2 regions of the Variovorax sp. 01T432 genome follow, and region 1 is predicted to be linked to the other one. Evidence: riboswitches for the same ligand, from Rfam matches in the RefSeq annotation. Region 1 holds a riboswitch; the other holds the start of a gene.

Region 1 (7,804 bases):
ACAGCGAGGATGCGCTCAAGTACTTCCCCAGCCTGCTGGTGCGCAAGCGCTATATCGGCGACTACAACCACGCCATTCTCTCGAGCCGGGCCTCGGGCACCGGCAACAGCGCGCGCTCCGCGGTGTATGCCGACGGCATCCTGCTGTCGAACTACCTGGGCAACGGGATCGCCAACGGGAGCAACTATGCGCCGCGCTGGGGCCTGGTGATGCCGGAGGAGATCGAGCGGGTGGACGTGATGTACGGCCCCTTCTCCGCCGCCTACCCGGGCAACTCGGCCGGGGCCGTCGTCGACTACGTCACCCGCATGCCGACACAACTCGAGGCGCACGTGAAGTCGGGCTACTTCTCGCAGCCCTTCGATCTCTACAACACGCACACGAGCTTCAACGGCTGGCAGAGCAGCGCATCGATCGGCAGCAAGAGCGGCGACTGGTCCTGGTGGATCGACGTGAACCGCATCGACAGCCACGGGCAACCGCTGACATTTCCGACCCGGGCCCTGAGTGCCGGAACGCCCGGCGCCGCCGGGACCCCGGTGACCGGCGCGGTCGCGGCTCTGGATCGCAACAACAATCCCTGGTACATCCTCGGCACCGCGACCGCATATCACACGGTGCAGGACCATGCCAAACTGAAGCTGGCCTACGACTTCTCGTCGACGGTACGCGCCGCCTACACGCTCGGCTGGTGGCGGAACGGCTCGGAAGGCCGGCCCGACACCTACTTGCGCAACCCGGCGGGGCAGCCCATCTACAGCGGGCTGGTCAACATCGACGGGCGCAGCTTCAATCTCTCGCCGGGCGACTACAACCTCAGCAACGAGAGGCAGACGCAGCTGATGCACGGGCTCTCGGTCAAGAGCAACACCAGGGGCGAGTGGGACTGGGAAGTCACGGCCAGTCTCTATGACGACGCGAGCGACCAGCTCCGGGTGCCGACGGTCGCGCTGCCGCCGGCGGCCGGTGGCGGGGCCGGCACGCTGCAGGACCAGAACGGCACCGGCTGGAACACGCTTGGCGCACGTGGCACATGGCGCCCGCAAGGCAGCGCGCACATCGTCGACTTCGGGGTGCAGCGCGATGCGTACAAACTGCGCATCCTGAAGTCCGGGGTGATCGGCGATTGGCAGGACGGCCCCGCCGGCACGCCAGTGACCGACGTGGGCGGGCGCTCCGAATTGCGCAGCCTCTGGGCGCAGGACACCTGGGCTTTCGCTCCCCGGTGGAAGACGGTGCTGGGCCTGCGCTTCGAGGATTGGCGCGCACAGGAGGGCTTCAGCGCGAGCGGCGCCAGCCGGCTCGACTACGGCGACCGGCACGAGTCGCACGTCTCGCCCAAGGCCGCCGTCGCGTATCAGTGGAGCGCCGACACGGTGCTCAAGGCGTCGACCGGGCGCGCCGTCCGGATGCCGACGGTGGGCGAGCTCTACGGCGCGACCTCGGGCGGCGCGCTGTCCTTCATCAACGATCCGAACCTGAAGCCCGAGCGGTCGTGGACCTCCGAGCTCACGGCCGAGAAGGACCTGGGTCAGGGTCTCGCGCGCGTGACGCTGTTTCACGAGACCACGCGCGATGCGCTCTACTCGCAGCTCATCCCGGGCTCGACCACCGTCTCGCGCGTGCAGAACGTCGACCAGATGCGCACGACCGGAGTGGAGATGGCCTACCAGGGCGCCGACGTCTTCATCAAGGGCCTGGACCTGGGCGGCAGCCTGACCTATGCCGACTCGCGCATCACCGCCAACGCAGCCTTTCCGGCCAGCGTGGGCAAGCAGCAGCCGCGCGTGCCGGCGTGGCGCGCCACGGCGGTTGCCACCTGGAAGCCCGATGCGCGCTGGGCTTTCACCATGGCCGCGCGCTACAGCGGCAAGCAGTACTCCACGCTCGACAACAGCGACATCAATGGCTTCGCCTATACCGCCGCGAGCAAGTACTTCACCGTCGATTACCGCGTGCGCTACCAGTTCGACAAGCACTGGTCGGCGGCCTTGGGCATCGACAACGCCAACAACTACCAGTACTGGAACTTTCACCCCTATCCGCAGCGCACCTACACCGCTGAACTCCGCTTCGACCTCTGACTCCCAATGTCTTCAAAGGAACTTCCCATGAACTCCCGTTACGTCCTCAAGAACCTGGCCGCCTGTCTCCTGCTGACTGGCGCGGGCGGCAGCTTCGCCCACGTGACACTGCCGCCGGGCGGCGGCAGCGCCGGCAGCGACTACGAGGCGGCCTTCCACGTCGGCCATCCCTGCAAGGATGCCGGCAGCACGACCGGCATCACCGTGCGTTTGCCCAAGGGCTTTGCCTTCTCCGAGGCTCAGGCGCTCAAGGGCTGGAAGCTCGAGGTGCAGAAGGCGGCCGGAGACGACGCCGGCGAAGTGCGCTGGACCGCGGAGTCGCCGCAGGCGGCGCTGTCGGGCAAGGCGCAGGCAGAGTTTCTGCTGCGCGGCAGGCTGCCCGCGACGCCGGGCGTGCTGTGGTTCAAGGTGCTGCAGACTTGCGATGCCGGCAGCGCCGATTGGGCGCAGGTGCCGGCCAGCGGCACCTCGACGGAAGGCCTGGCGAGCCCGGCGGTCCGACTCGATGTGCTTGCACCGGGCGTGGCGGCGGTCGACGTGCGCGACGCATGGATTCGCGCCTCGGTGCCGGGACAGAGTGGCACGGGCGCGTTCATGAAGCTCAGCGCCCCCTCGGGCGCGCGGCTGGTCGGCGCCTCGACCCCGGTGGCCGGCGTGGCGGCGGTCCACGAGATGAAGATGGAGGGCGACACCATGCGCATGCGCGAGGTGCCGGGGCTCGAACTGCCGGCAAGGCAGACGGTCGAACTCAAGGCCGGGGGCTATCACATCATGATGATGGACCTGAAGCAGCCCTTGACCAGCGGCAGCACGGTGCCGCTGACGTTGCGCTTCGAGGATGCGAAGGGGCAGAAGAGCACGCTGGAACTGAAGGTGCCGGTGCTGGCGGGCGCCGCCGCTCCCGCCGGCGGCGAGCACAAGCACTGAGACGCGCCGAGGCGCCCATAGGGGCGTTTTCATGGAGTAAGCTGGCTGCACAAAAACCACTCTCCTGGAGACTTCCCATGAGCGACTCGAGCACGCCTTTCGCCTTCAGCCAGTTCGTCCCGGGTTTCGACTTTCTCAGGAACCTGACGGGCGCCGCCGCCACGGCCGGCCCGAGCGCGGTGCCCGGCATGCCGAGCCTGTCGAGCTGGGTCGCGCCCACGCTCAGTGTCGAGGAGGTGGACAAGCGCATCCAGGAACTCAAGACCGTTCAGTATTGGCTCGAGCAGAACGGCCATGCGCTCAAGGCCACGATCCAGGCGCTCGAGGTGCAGAAGATGACGCTCTCGACCCTGCGCGGCATGAACGTGCGCATGGAAGACCTGGCCAACGCGTTCACGCGGCAGCCCGCTGCGGCGGCACCCGCACCTTCGTCCATGTTCGGCGCGCAGCCCCCGGCGGTGGCTCCCCAGCCGGCGGCGCCACGGAACGAAACCGAGTCCGCTGAAACCGCCGCCGCCGCGCCGGCGGAAGCGGCCGGCGGCGTCGTCGACCCGCTGCAATGGTGGGGTGCGCTGACGCAGCAGTTCCAGCAGATCGCTGCCTCGGCGTTGCAGGATGCCGCGCACTTGAAGATGCCGGCGATGGCTCAGCCGCTGGCGGACGCCGTCGGCAAGGCGATGGTCGCGGCGACCCCCGACAAGCCGGCGCCCAAGCCGGGCGCCGCCGCGAAGAAGAAGGCCCCGGCGGCCAAGGCCCCAGCGCGCAAGCGGACTCGCGCACGCTGAGAAATTCTCCGAGTCCAGCCGAGCGAGAATCGGTCGCATGAAGCTGTTTCCTTCCGGTCACGCCACCCATCCGCAATGGCGCATGGCGGCCGGCCTCGTGCTCGCCCAATTGCGGGCGCAGATGGCGCTGCCCGATTACGCCCACTCGCCCACGCTGGGCCTGCTCTACATCACCGACCACTACGCAGCCGATGCACAGGAGATCCTCGACCACCTCGGTGCCGAGCTGCCCGAGATCACGGACTGGTCAGGCACCGTGGGTGTGGGCGTCGCTGCCAACAACGCCGAATACTTCGACGAACCTGCCCTCAGCGTGATGCTGTGCGAGCTGCCGAGCGACCAGTACCGCGTGTTCTCCGGCGTGGCCCCCCTGACCAACACCGAGATGAGCGGCTTTTCGGCCCACACCGCGCTCGTGCATGCCGACCCGCGCACGCCTGAACTCAGCGAGTTGATCGACGAGATGGCGCAACGCACCGATACCGGCTATCTCTTCGGCGGGCTGTCTTCGGGCCGCGCCGGCTCCCTGCAGTTCGCCATCGGCGGCAACGGCAACATCCGGGGGCAGGGCGCGGTCGGTGGCGTGTTCTCGGGCGGGATGTCGGGCGTCGTGTTCGGCGAAGGCGTGCGGCTGGTCTCGCGTGTCACCCAGGGCTGCCAGCCCGTCTCGCCCGAGCGCGAGATCACCGAGGCCGATGGTAATCTGCTGCTCAAGCTCGACGGACAGCCCGCGCTCGACGTGCTGCTGGCCGATCTTCACGTGTCGCTCGATCAGCCCGAGCAGGCGATCGAAGCCGTGCGCGCGACGCTTGTCGGGCTCGCCCACCCCGGCAGCGACGGCATCCGCCGCACGCGCGACCTGGGCGCGGACGTGCTCGTTCGTCACATCATCGGGCTCGATCCGACGCGCCGCGGCGTGGCGATCGCGGACGTCGCCGAGGCCGGCATGCGCATGAGCTTCTGCCGCCGCAACGCGCAGGCCGCACGTGCGGACCTGATGCGGGTGTGCGCCGAAATCCGCGAGGAACTCGAACCCCAGGAGCAGACGCTGGCGACCGCGCGCGAGGTCGCCGCCGGCGAAGCCGAGGCGGCGCCGCATCCGGCGCGGCGCATCGCCGGTGCTGTCTATGTCAGCTGCGCGGGCAGGGGCGGGCCGCATTTCGGAGCGCCCGGCGCCGAGCTGCAGATCGTGCGGCACGCGCTCGGCGACGTGCCGCTGGTCGGGTTCTTTGCCGCGGGCGAAATCGCGCGGCATCACCTGTACGGCTATACCGGCGTCTTGACGGTCTTTACCAGCGACGATTGAGCCGGGGCCTTTCCTGATCCTGCAATCCCGGTGAAGGCGAAGTCCACCTCCGGCGCCAGGCCGCTCACGATGCGGGCGATCGACTTGCCGGAACCGCAGGCGTGGGTCCAGCCCAGGGTGCCGTGTCCGGTGTTCAGGAACAGGTTGGGAAGCTTCGTGGCGCCGATCAACGGGACGTTGCTCGGCGTCGCCGGACGCAGGCCGGTCCAGAACTGGGCCTCGGTTGCATCGCCGGCGCCGGGGAACAGTTGCTCGACGCGCCGAACGATCGCCTCGCAGCGCACGCGGTTGAGGTCGCGGTCGTAGCCGTTGAGTTCGGCCGTGCCGGCGATGCGCAGGCGGTCGCCAGTGGCCGATGTGTAGCGCGAGAACACGAGCTTGAACTCGTCGTCGGTCAGCGAAACCTGGTGCGCCTTCGATGCATCCTTGACCGGCATGGTGACCGAGTAGCCCTTGGCCGGGTAAATCGGCAGCCGGATGCCCAGCGGCGCCGCGTAGAGCGGGCTCAGCGAGCCCATCGCCACGACGAAGGCATCGCCGCGGATGCGCTGGAAACGGCCTTCGCTGTCGGTGGCCTCCACATGATCGATGCGGCCGGCGGCTTCGCGCAGCGCTGTCACGGTGTGGCTCATCAGGAAGCGCACGCCCGCGGCGGCGGCCAGCGCGACCAGCTCGCGCGCAAAGCGGTTGGCGTCGCCCGACTCGTCTTCGGCCGTATAGGTGGCGCCTGCCAGCTGGGCACGGATGTGGGCCAGCGCGGGTTCGATCTTCACGGCCTCGTCCGCGGAGATCACCCGGCGGTCACAGCCGAGTGCGCGCATCTGTTCGGCGGGCTTCAGGGCGGCATCGAATTCCTTGCGCGTCGTGTAGAAGTGCAGGATGCCTTGCGTGCGCTGGTCGTAGCTGAGGCCCGTGTCGCGGCGCAATTGCTGCAGGGTCTCCCGGCTGTAGGTGCCCAGGCGAACGATCTGCTCGATGTTGTGGCGGGTGCGCGCCGGTGTGCATTCGCGCAGGAACTGCAGGCCCCACAGCCACTGGCGCATGTCCGCACGAATTCGGAACAGCAGCGGGGCATCTTCCTTGCCGAGCCATTGCAGCACCTTCAGCGGCGCGCCCGGGTTGGCCCAGGGTTCCGCATGGCTGACGGAGATCTGGCCGCCGTTGGCGAAGCTGGTTTCGGCCGCCGGTGTGGCCTGTCGGTCGATCACGGTCACTCGTGGCCGAGTTGCTGGAGGTAGTAAGCCGAGGTCACGCCGAGCAGGCCGGCGCCAAGAACGATCACGCGCATGTGAATCACCAATGAAGGTTGCAGCGCTTGGACGAACGGGAACGGAAGCCTCGACGAACGAAGAGCAACCGGACGCTCGGTCCAAGTTGCCGCTCCCCCTGTCCTCGGTACCTGAGAGATTCACCCGCTGCGCCCGCAACGGGTTTGCTCCTTCGGTGCATCGCGCCCACCTTGAAGCGGTGCGATGGCTCTCCAGACGGCTCTGACAGTTGGTGCAGTACAGGCTCATCTCGTGAGTCGACCTGAGCGTTTATGGGAGTTTGCGCCTTCGGTGGGGCCGCTGGCGCGGCCCGCTCTCCTGCAGTGCGGCGATTGTAGGCCGCGCGGGCCCGGCCGTGCTAGAGCCCCGTGAACGCGAACTCGAGTTCCGGCCGCAGTCCGCTCATGACAGCATGTCGATGCGGCGCAGGATGGCATGGAAGCGGTCCGAGTCGGGTTCGCCCTGTTCGTCGGGGCTGGAGGGCACGGTGCCGGAAACACGCAGGCACTCGCCGGTGGGCGTCTCGACACGAGCAATGCGGAGCTTGCCTTGGCGGTCCCGCAGCGTCAGGCGCGGGGCGCGGGCCGGGTCCTTCAATGGGATGGTGACGATGTACTCGCGCGCGAAGCGCAGCGGCATCGCGATCTTCAGGCGCTCCGCGTGAGGCACGCTCGAACTCCCGAGCGCCAGCACATAGGCCTGGCCGCGCAGGGTGCTCGGACGACCCTCGGCGTCGGCCAACTCCACATGGTCGATGCGGCCGTCGTGCTCCTGGAGCGAGACGACGGTGTGCTTCATCATGAAGCGCACACCGGCAGCCCGGCACAGGAAGACGAGGCTTGCCGCGAACTGGCCGGGGTCGCGCGCCGGATCTTCGAGGGAGTAGGTGGCGCCGGCGAGTTGGTCGTGGATCGATCGAAGGGCGGGCTCCATGACGACTGCCTCGGCGGCGGTCAGCAGGCGCTCCTCGCAGCCCAGTTTGCGCCAGTGCTGCGCACGTGCCGACCGGTGGCCGAAGGTGTCGGCGTCCGTGAAGAAGTTCAGGAGGCCGCTGGTGCGCGCGCTCTGCGGCATGCCGACTTCGTCGCTCAACGCGCGGACGCTCCTGCGGCTGTAGGCAGCCAGGCGCACGAGGTTTTCCATGGGATCGGACTTGTGGCGCATGCCGATGGCTCGGTCGAGCAGGCCGGCAAGGCTTCGCCGCAGGCGTGCATGCAGCCTGCGCCAGCCTTCCCGATTTCCCGCGCCCGCGAGAGAGGCGGCGGCGGCGTCCCGTGGAGCGGCCGCGTCCTCGGCCACGCGCCCGCGCGCCTTGGCCGCGGGCGTCGAGTGCCGATCGACCACGGTCACCTCGTGGCCCAGCTGTTGAAGGTAATAGGCGGATGTGACGCCGAGCAAGCCGGCGCCGAGTACAACCACGCGCATGTCCGAATC
Region 2 (7,804 bases), on a different contig from region 1:
TGTAGCCGTCGACGATGACCGTCGGCAATTCGCGGGCGCCATGCACGTCGGGGAGCGGAACGAAATTCTTCATCGGTCAATCGGCCGTCGTTTCGAGAATCAGCCGCGTCGTCTCCTCGGGCGCATCCCAGTGCGGGAAATGCCCGCAGCGTTCGAACCAGTACAGCCGCGCGTCGGGAAAGAGATGCAGCGCGCGCGCCGCCTGCCGCGGCAGGCAGACGCGGTCGTCGCGCCCCCAGCCGATGACGAGCGGCTTGCGCATGCTGCCGCTGGGGGCTCCCAGCTGCGGCGCACCGCGCACCAGATCGGTCAGCAGCGAGTCGATGGACCGCGCCGCCGCACAACTGCGCATTTCCTCCAGCACCAGCGAGGCCGTCAGTAGGTCCGGGCGCATCGAGATCTGGGTCAGGAGCAGCGCCCGCGACCACTCGTGCGCCGTGATGGCGGGCATCGCGAACTGCAGCGCCCGAGCGAGCCTGAGCGACAGCCAGATCGAGGCGTGATAGAGGTGGCGCTCCCAACCGGCCCAGAACCCGCACGGATCGAGCGATACCACCGCCCCCACGACATCGCCCCGCCGCGCGAGTTCGAGCACCAGCCCCGCCCCCATCGCGCTGCCGACGACGTCGGTGCCGAGGAGGTCGTGCTCCTTCAGGAACAGGGTGACCGCATCCGCCATCGTCCGCACCGAGATCTCGCCCGCGAGCGGCGGGCTCTTGCCGAAGCCGGGCAGATCGATCGCGAGCACGCTGCGATGCCCCGCGAGCGGGTCCAGGATGTTCTGCCAGGAACGCCAGTTCCCCCCCAGTCCATGAACCAGGACCAGAGACTTGCCTTGACCGTGTCGCACATAGTTGATCAGCACCGCTCCAGCTTGCTTTCGCCCGAACCGGCTCCGCATCAGCCCCGCTGACGATCCGCTGTAGGAGAAGCGGCCCTACACTGCGCGGGATGCACCCGCCGCCCCGCTCGAGGCCTCGCGCCTGGCTCGTCCTGCTGTTCTGCCTTGGCTTGCTCTCGGCGGCTTCGGCGTCCCACGCCCAGGGCGAGGGCCTGCGCATCGGCTCCAAGCGTTTCACCGAGTCCTACATCCTCGCCGAGGTGCTCGCGCAGACCGCGGCCCCGCACCTCGCCTCGCCGCCGGTGGTGCGCCAGGGGCTCGGCAACACGGCCATCGTCTACGAGGCCCTGCGCTCGGGCGACATCGACATGTACGCCGAATACACGGGCACCATCGCGCAGGAGATCCTCAAGAGCCCGCAGATGCTCTCCCCCGAAGCCATGAACGCCGCGCTCGCGCCGCTCGGGCTCGGCGTGGCCATACCGCTGGGCTTCAACGACGGCTACGCGCTCGCCATGAGGGCGGCGGAGGCAGACCGGTTGGGGATCCACAGCCTGAGCGACCTGGCCGCCCATCCCGACCTCAAGCTCGGCCTGTCCAACGAGTTCATCGGGCGCGCCGATGGCTGGGTGGGTCTGGCCGAACGCTACGGCTTCAGGCAGAAGCCCGTGGGGCTCGATCATGGCCTCGCCTACGACGCGATGGCGGCCCGGCAGATCGACGTCATGGACATCTACACCACCGACGCCAAGATCGACCACCTCCAGCTGCGCGTGCTGGAAGACGACCGCCGCTACTTCCCCCGCTACGAGGCGGTCGTGCTCTACCGGCTGGACGTGCCGGCGCGCTGGCCGCAGGCCTGGGCCGCGCTGCAGAAGCTCCAGGGTCGCATCGACGAGCCCGCCATGATCCGCATGAACGCGCGCGCCGAACTGCAGGGCGAGGCCTTCGATGCGATCGCGCGCGATTTCCTGGCGCGCAAGGCCGCCGTATCCGGCGAAGTCCCCCGCGGCTTCGCCGCCAAGCTCTTCGGCTCGGACCTCGGCCGCCTCACGCGGCAACACCTGCTGCTGGTCGGGGCCTCGGTCGGCCTCGCGATCCTCATCGCGGTGCCGCTGGGCATCCTCGTGTTCCCGCACCTGCGCGTGCGCGCGGTCGTGCTCGGCCTGACCGGCCTCCTGCAAACCATTCCCTCCCTGGCGCTGCTGGCCCTGCTGATCTCGCTGCTCGGAGCGATCGGCACCGTGCCCGCCCTGATCGCCCTCACGCTCTATGCCCTGCTGCCCATCATGCGCAATACCGTGACCGGACTGGCCGAGGTGCCCGCGGGTCTGCGCGAGGCCGGCACGGCCCTGGGCATGACCGGCGCGCAGAGCCTGCGGCTGGTGCTGCTGCCGCTGTCGCTGCCGACCTTGCTGGCGGGGGTTCGGACCGCGACGACCATCGCCATCGGCACCGCCACCATCGCCGCCTTCATCGGCGCGGGCGGCTTCGGCGAGCGCATCGTGACGGGACTGGCGCTGAACGACCGCGGGCTGCTCATCGCCGGCGCCGTGCCCGCCGCCCTGCTGGCGCTGGTGAGCGAGGCGCTGTTCGAGGCCATCGAATACCTCATGCGGCGCCAGCGCTGAGCAAGCCGGGGCGTCCCGCGCCGCACTCGCGGGGGCGCCGCATTCACGCGGGTGTCACGACGACCTCCGATGATGCGGTGCTCCATCCCGAACCCCGCAAGATCCCGATGCTTCTCGTCAAGACCGACAAGGCCCGCCAGGAACTCCAGCCGGGCCGCCGCACGCTGGGCCAGCGCGAGCGAGCGCTGCTGCTGATGGCCGACGGCCAGCGCTCGGTGACCGATTTCGGCCAACTCTTCGGCGGCCGCGAAGAGGCTGGAAGGGTGGCGCTGCACCTGGTGAACGAGGGCTTCCTGCTGGTGCCGAAGCAGCAGGCGCCGGAGGCCTCCTCGCCCGTTCGGGTGCCGGCGCCGCTCGCGCAGGCCGCGCCGGTCTCGGTCGACGCCTTCGACGGCAAACGCTCGCTGGCGACGACGCGGATGTTCCTGTTCGATCTCTGCGAGCGCATGTTCGTGCGGCGCGACCCCGTGCTCGCCGCGCAGTTCCGCGACACCCTGCGCGAGGCGCGCGACCGGACGTCGATGCTGTCCACGGCCAACGCCATGCTGGCCGAGATCGAGAAGGTGGCGGGCCCGGAGCGCGCCGAGTCCGTCCGCACACGCATCGACATGCTGCTGCCGGTGGCCGATGCCGTGCACTGAAGACGCCGCGCCCGGGACCGCCCTCTGCCCGATCCCTTACACTCTTTCGTGTCAGGAGAGAGCCGCGCCCCCGCGTGGCCGCCGAAGGCGCAGGTCCCATCGAGAGATCGGGCCCGAACGCTCAGGCAAAAGGACTGACGAGGCGCTCGTTTTTTCGGGCGTTTCCTTGCTGGAGAGAGGCGGACCGCCACTGAGCAACGATCAGTGAGAGCCGCCCACCGAAGGAGCAAACCCCGATCGTGGGGCGAATCTCTCAGGTAAAGCGGACAGCAGGGGTGGCCCATGGCTTGCGTCATGGATAGCGACTGCCCCTATTGGAGAGTGCCTTGGCCTCCTCACCCGCCCCCGCCGAAGTCCTGCAAAAGACCCCGCTGTACGACCTGCACGCCGAGCTCGGCGCCCGCATGGTGCCCTTCGCCGGCTACAGCATGCCCGTGCAGTACCCCACCGGCCTGATGGCCGAGCACAAGCACACGCGCGAGGCCGCCGGCCTGTTCGACATCTCGCACATGGGCCAGCTGCGCCTCAAGGGCCCCGACGCCGCCGCCGCCTTCGAGACGTTGATGCCGGTCGACGTGATCGGCCTGTCCCCCGGCAAGCAGCGCTATGGCCTGCTGCTCAACGACCAGGGCGGCATCCTCGACGACCTGATGTTCTTCAACGAGGGCCGGGACTCGCTCTTCGTGATCGTCAACGGCGCCTGCAAGGCGGCCGACATCGCCCACATCCGCGCGAAGATCGGCCAGCGCTGCCAGGTCGAGCCGATGCCCGACCATGCGCTGCTGGCGCTGCAGGGCCCGCTCGCCGCCGGCACGCTCGCGCGCCTGTCGCCGGGCGTCGAGCGCTTCGTCTTCATGACGGGCGGCGAAGTGCGCATCGGCGGCCTGGCGGCCTTCGTCACGCGCAGCGGCTACACCGGTGAAGACGGATTCGAGATCTCGGTGGCCGCGAAGGATGCCGAGGCCCTCGCCCGCTTGCTGCTGGCGCAGCCCGAGGTCAAGCCGGTCGGCCTGGGCGCGCGCAACTCGCTGCGGCTCGAAGCCGGGCTCTGCCTCTATGGCAACGACATCGACGAAAGCACCACGCCGGTCGAAGCCTCGCTCGGCTGGGCGATGCAGAAGGTGCGCCGCGCCGGCGGCGCGCGCGAGGGCGGCTTCCCGGGCGCGGCGCGGATTCTTGCGCAGCTCACGGCCGCCAGCGGCACCGCGGGCCACCTGGACCACGACACCCTGAAGCGCAAGCGGGTCGGCCTGGTCGCGCTGGAACGCGTGCCGGTGCGCGACGGCACGCCCCTGCAATCCTTCGAGGGTCTTCTGATCGGCAAGGTGACCAGCGGACTGCTGAGCCCGACGGTCGATCGGCCGATCGCGATGGCCTACGTGGCGCTGGCCTACGCCGAGCCCGGCACCCGCATCCAGGCGATCGTGCGCAGCAAGCCCGTGCCGATGGAAGTGAGCACCATGCCCTTCGTGCCGACGCGTTATTTCCGTGGATGATGGCCGGCTGATCAATTTCCAACCAGGAGTCTTTTCATGAGCATCAAGTACACCAAGGACCACGAATGGGTCGATGCCGGCAGCGACGGCGTCGCCGTCGTCGGCATCACCGTGCACGCGCAGGACGCGCTGGGCGATGTCGTCTTCGTCGACCTGCCCAACGTCGGCGAGACCTATGCGCAGGGCGAAGTCGCCGGCGTGGTCGAGTCGGTCAAGGCCGCGGCCGACGTCTTCATGCCGGTGTCCGGCGAGGTCACCGAAGTCAACGAAGCGCTGCGCGCCGATCCCTCGCTCGCCAACAGCGCGCCGGAAGCCGAAGGCTGGTTCTTCAAGGTGCTCCTGAGCGATCCCTCGCAACTCGACGCGCTGCTGGACGCCGCCGCCTACCAGAAGATCGCTGAATCATGACTGCCCCCCGGCTTGCCACTTCGTGTGCTTCGCCACCCCCCCGGGGGGGAGGCGCGGCCGCCTTGGGGCGGCCCGGCGGCGGCCGCCGAATGACTGCCCCCCGGCTTGCCACTTCGTGTGCTTCGCCACCCCCCGGGTGGGAGGCGCGGCCGCCTTGGGGCGGCCCGGCGGCGACCTCTTTCCTGCTCCGTACCTCGTTCCTTCCAAGCTGATCACATCCATGCCGACGCCCGTCCAGCCCACCCTGCCCTCGCTCACCGACCTCGAGAACGCCGAGGAATTCATCGCGCGCCATATCGGCATCGAAGCCGAGGACGAGGCGCGCATGCTCGGCGCCATCGGCTCGTCGACGCGCGCCGAGCTGATCGACGGCATCGTCCCTCCGGCCATCCGCCGCCGCAGGCCGATGCGCCTGCCCGCGGCGCTGAGCGAAGCCGACGCGCTGGCCGAGCTCAAGGCCATCGCCGCGAAGAACAAGGTGGCGCGAAGCTTCATCGGCCAGGGCTACTACGGCACGCACACGCCCGCCGTGATCCTGCGCAACGTGCTGGAGAACCCGGCCTGGTACACCGCCTACACGCCCTACCAGGCCGAGATTTCCCAAGGCCGCATGGAAGCACTGCTCAACTTCCAGACCATGGTGTGCGACCTCACCGGCATGGCCATCGCCAACGCCTCGATGCTCGACGAAGCCACCGCGGCGGCCGAGGCGATGACGCTGGCCCGGCGCAGCGTCAAGAGCAAGAGCAAGGTCTTCCTGGTGTCGGGCGACTGCCATCCGCAGACCATCGAGGTCATCAAGACACGCGCCGCGCCGCTGGGCATCGAGGTGAAGGTCAGCACCGTCTCCGAGACCCTGCCGCACCTCATGACGAGCGGCGACTTCTTCGGCGTGCTCGCGCAGTACCCGGCCACCACCGGCCATGTGCATGACCTGCGCCCGCTCGCCGGCCACGCGCACGAATGCGACGCCGCCTTCTGCGTGGCGGCCGACCTGCTCGCGCTCACGCTGCTGGTGCCCCCGGGCGAATGGGATGCAGACATCGTCTGCGGCACCACGCAACGCTTCGGCATGCCGATGTGCAACGGCGGCCCGCACGCCGCCTACCTGGCCTGCCGCGACACGTTCAAGCGCTCGCTGCCCGGGCGGCTGGTCGGCGTCAGCGTGGACACGCACGGCCGGCCCGCCTACCGCCTCGCGCTGCAGACGCGCGAGCAGCACATCCGCCGCGAGAAAGCCACCTCCAACATCTGCACCGCACAGGTGTTGCCCGCGGTGGTCGCCAGCATGTACGCGGTCTACCACGGGCCCCAGGGCCTGACCCGCATCGCGCAGCGCGTCGCCGCGCTGACGGCGGTGCTGGCGCAGGGCCTGGAGCAGATGGGCCGCGAGATCGTCAACGCCACCGCCTTCGACTCGCTGACCGTCAAGACCGGCGAGGACACGGCGAAGATCCAGGAGCGCGCGCACGCCGCCAGCGTCAACCTGCGCCAGCGGCTGCAGCACCACCTGGGCATTTCGCTCGACGAGACCACGACGCGCGCCGACATCGAGACCCTGTGGGCACTGTTCGTGCCCGCCGGCACGCCGATGCCGCGCTTCGAGGAACTCTCGGGCACGATCACGCCGCGCATTCCCCCGGACCTGCGCCGTACCAGCGCCTTCCTCACGCATCCGGTGTTCAACACCCACAAGAGCGAGACCGCGATGCTGCGCTACATCCGCAGCCTCAGCGACAAGGACCTGGCGCTCGACCGCAGCATGATCCCGCTGGGCAGCTGCACCATGAAGCTCAACGCGACCAGCGAGATGATCCCGATCACCTGGCCCGAGTTCGCGAACATCCATCCCTTCGCGCCGGCCGAGCAGCTGCAGGGCTACGCGCAGCTCGACGCCCAGCTGCGCGCCTGGCTCTGCGAGGCCACGGGCTACGCGGGCATCAGCCTGCAGCCCAACGCCGGCTCCCAGGGCGAGTACGCCGGCCTGCTGGCGATCAAGGCCTTCCATGAAGCCAAGGGCCAGGGGCACCGCGACGTCTGCCTCATCCCCTCCTCGGCGCACGGCACCAACCCGGCCAGCGCGCAGATGGTGGGCATGCAGGTGGTGGTGACGGCCTGCGATGCCGAAGGCAACGTCGACATCGACGACCTGAAGCGCGCGTGCGAGAAGCACGCCGGCCGGCTCGCCGCGGTGATGATCACCTACCCAAGCACCCACGGCGTGTTCGAGACCCGCGTGAAGGAGCTGTGCGAGATCGTGCATGCGCACGGCGGCCGCGTCTACGTCGACGGCGCAAACATGAACGCGCTGGTCGGGGTGGCCGCGCCCGGCGAATTCGGCGGCGACGTGAGCCACCTGAACCTGCACAAGACCTTCTGCATTCCGCACGGCGGCGGCGGCCCGGGCGTCGGGCCGGTGTGCGTGGTGGAAGACCTCGTGCCCTACCTGCCCGGGCATGCGACGGCGGGTGTCGCGTCGCACGGCGTGGGCGCGGTGTCGGCGGCGCCGCTGGGCAATGCCGCCGTGCTGCCGATCAGCTGGATGTACTGCCGCATGATGGGCGCGGCCGGCCTGCAGGCCGCGACCGAGACCGCGATCCTCAGCGCCAACTACATCAGCGCGCGCCTGAAGGACCACTACCCCACGCTCTACGCGAGCCCCAACGGCCACGTCGCGCACGAGTGCATCCTCGACCTGCGCCCGCTCAAGGAGACGAGCGGCGTCACGGCGGAGGATGTCGCCAAGCGGCTGATCGACTACGGCTTCCATGCGCCGACGCTGAGCTT

The links. A riboswitch is a leader RNA that binds a small molecule or an ion and turns the genes downstream of it on or off. The one in region 1 is predicted to bind glycine.
Region 2: it holds a riboswitch for glycine, as region 1 does, so the genes downstream of both, gcvT (glycine cleavage system aminomethyltransferase GcvT) here and AC1DNF_RS13400 (D-amino acid dehydrogenase) in region 1, are expected to answer to the same signal.

Annotation. Positions count from the first base shown of each region.
Region 1 is NZ_JBFTPS010000014.1:78,223-86,026, forward strand. It holds gene AC1DNF_RS13380 (TonB-dependent receptor) at 1-2,084, shown strand, start outside; gene AC1DNF_RS13385 (copper chaperone PCu(A)C domain-containing protein) at 2,112-3,011, shown strand; gene AC1DNF_RS13390 (PhaM family polyhydroxyalkanoate granule multifunctional regulatory protein) at 3,089-3,796, shown strand; gene AC1DNF_RS13395 (FIST signal transduction protein) at 3,834-5,102, shown strand; partial or broken gene AC1DNF_RS13400 (D-amino acid dehydrogenase) at 5,063-6,390, opposite strand; glycine riboswitch at 6,479-6,596, opposite strand; glycine riboswitch at 6,612-6,701, opposite strand; gene AC1DNF_RS13405 (FAD-dependent oxidoreductase) at 6,773-7,795, opposite strand.
Region 2 is NZ_JBFTPS010000020.1:13,246-21,049, forward strand. It holds gene AC1DNF_RS16620 (ROK family protein) at 1-73, opposite strand, end outside; gene AC1DNF_RS16625 (alpha/beta fold hydrolase) at 77-865, opposite strand; gene AC1DNF_RS16630 (ABC transporter permease/substrate-binding protein) at 952-2,472, shown strand; gene AC1DNF_RS16635 (hypothetical protein) at 2,580-3,113, shown strand; glycine riboswitch at 3,156-3,260, shown strand; glycine riboswitch at 3,273-3,393, shown strand; gene gcvT (glycine cleavage system aminomethyltransferase GcvT) at 3,440-4,609, shown strand; gene gcvH (glycine cleavage system protein GcvH) at 4,646-5,017, shown strand; gene gcvP (aminomethyl-transferring glycine dehydrogenase) at 5,238-7,804, shown strand, end outside.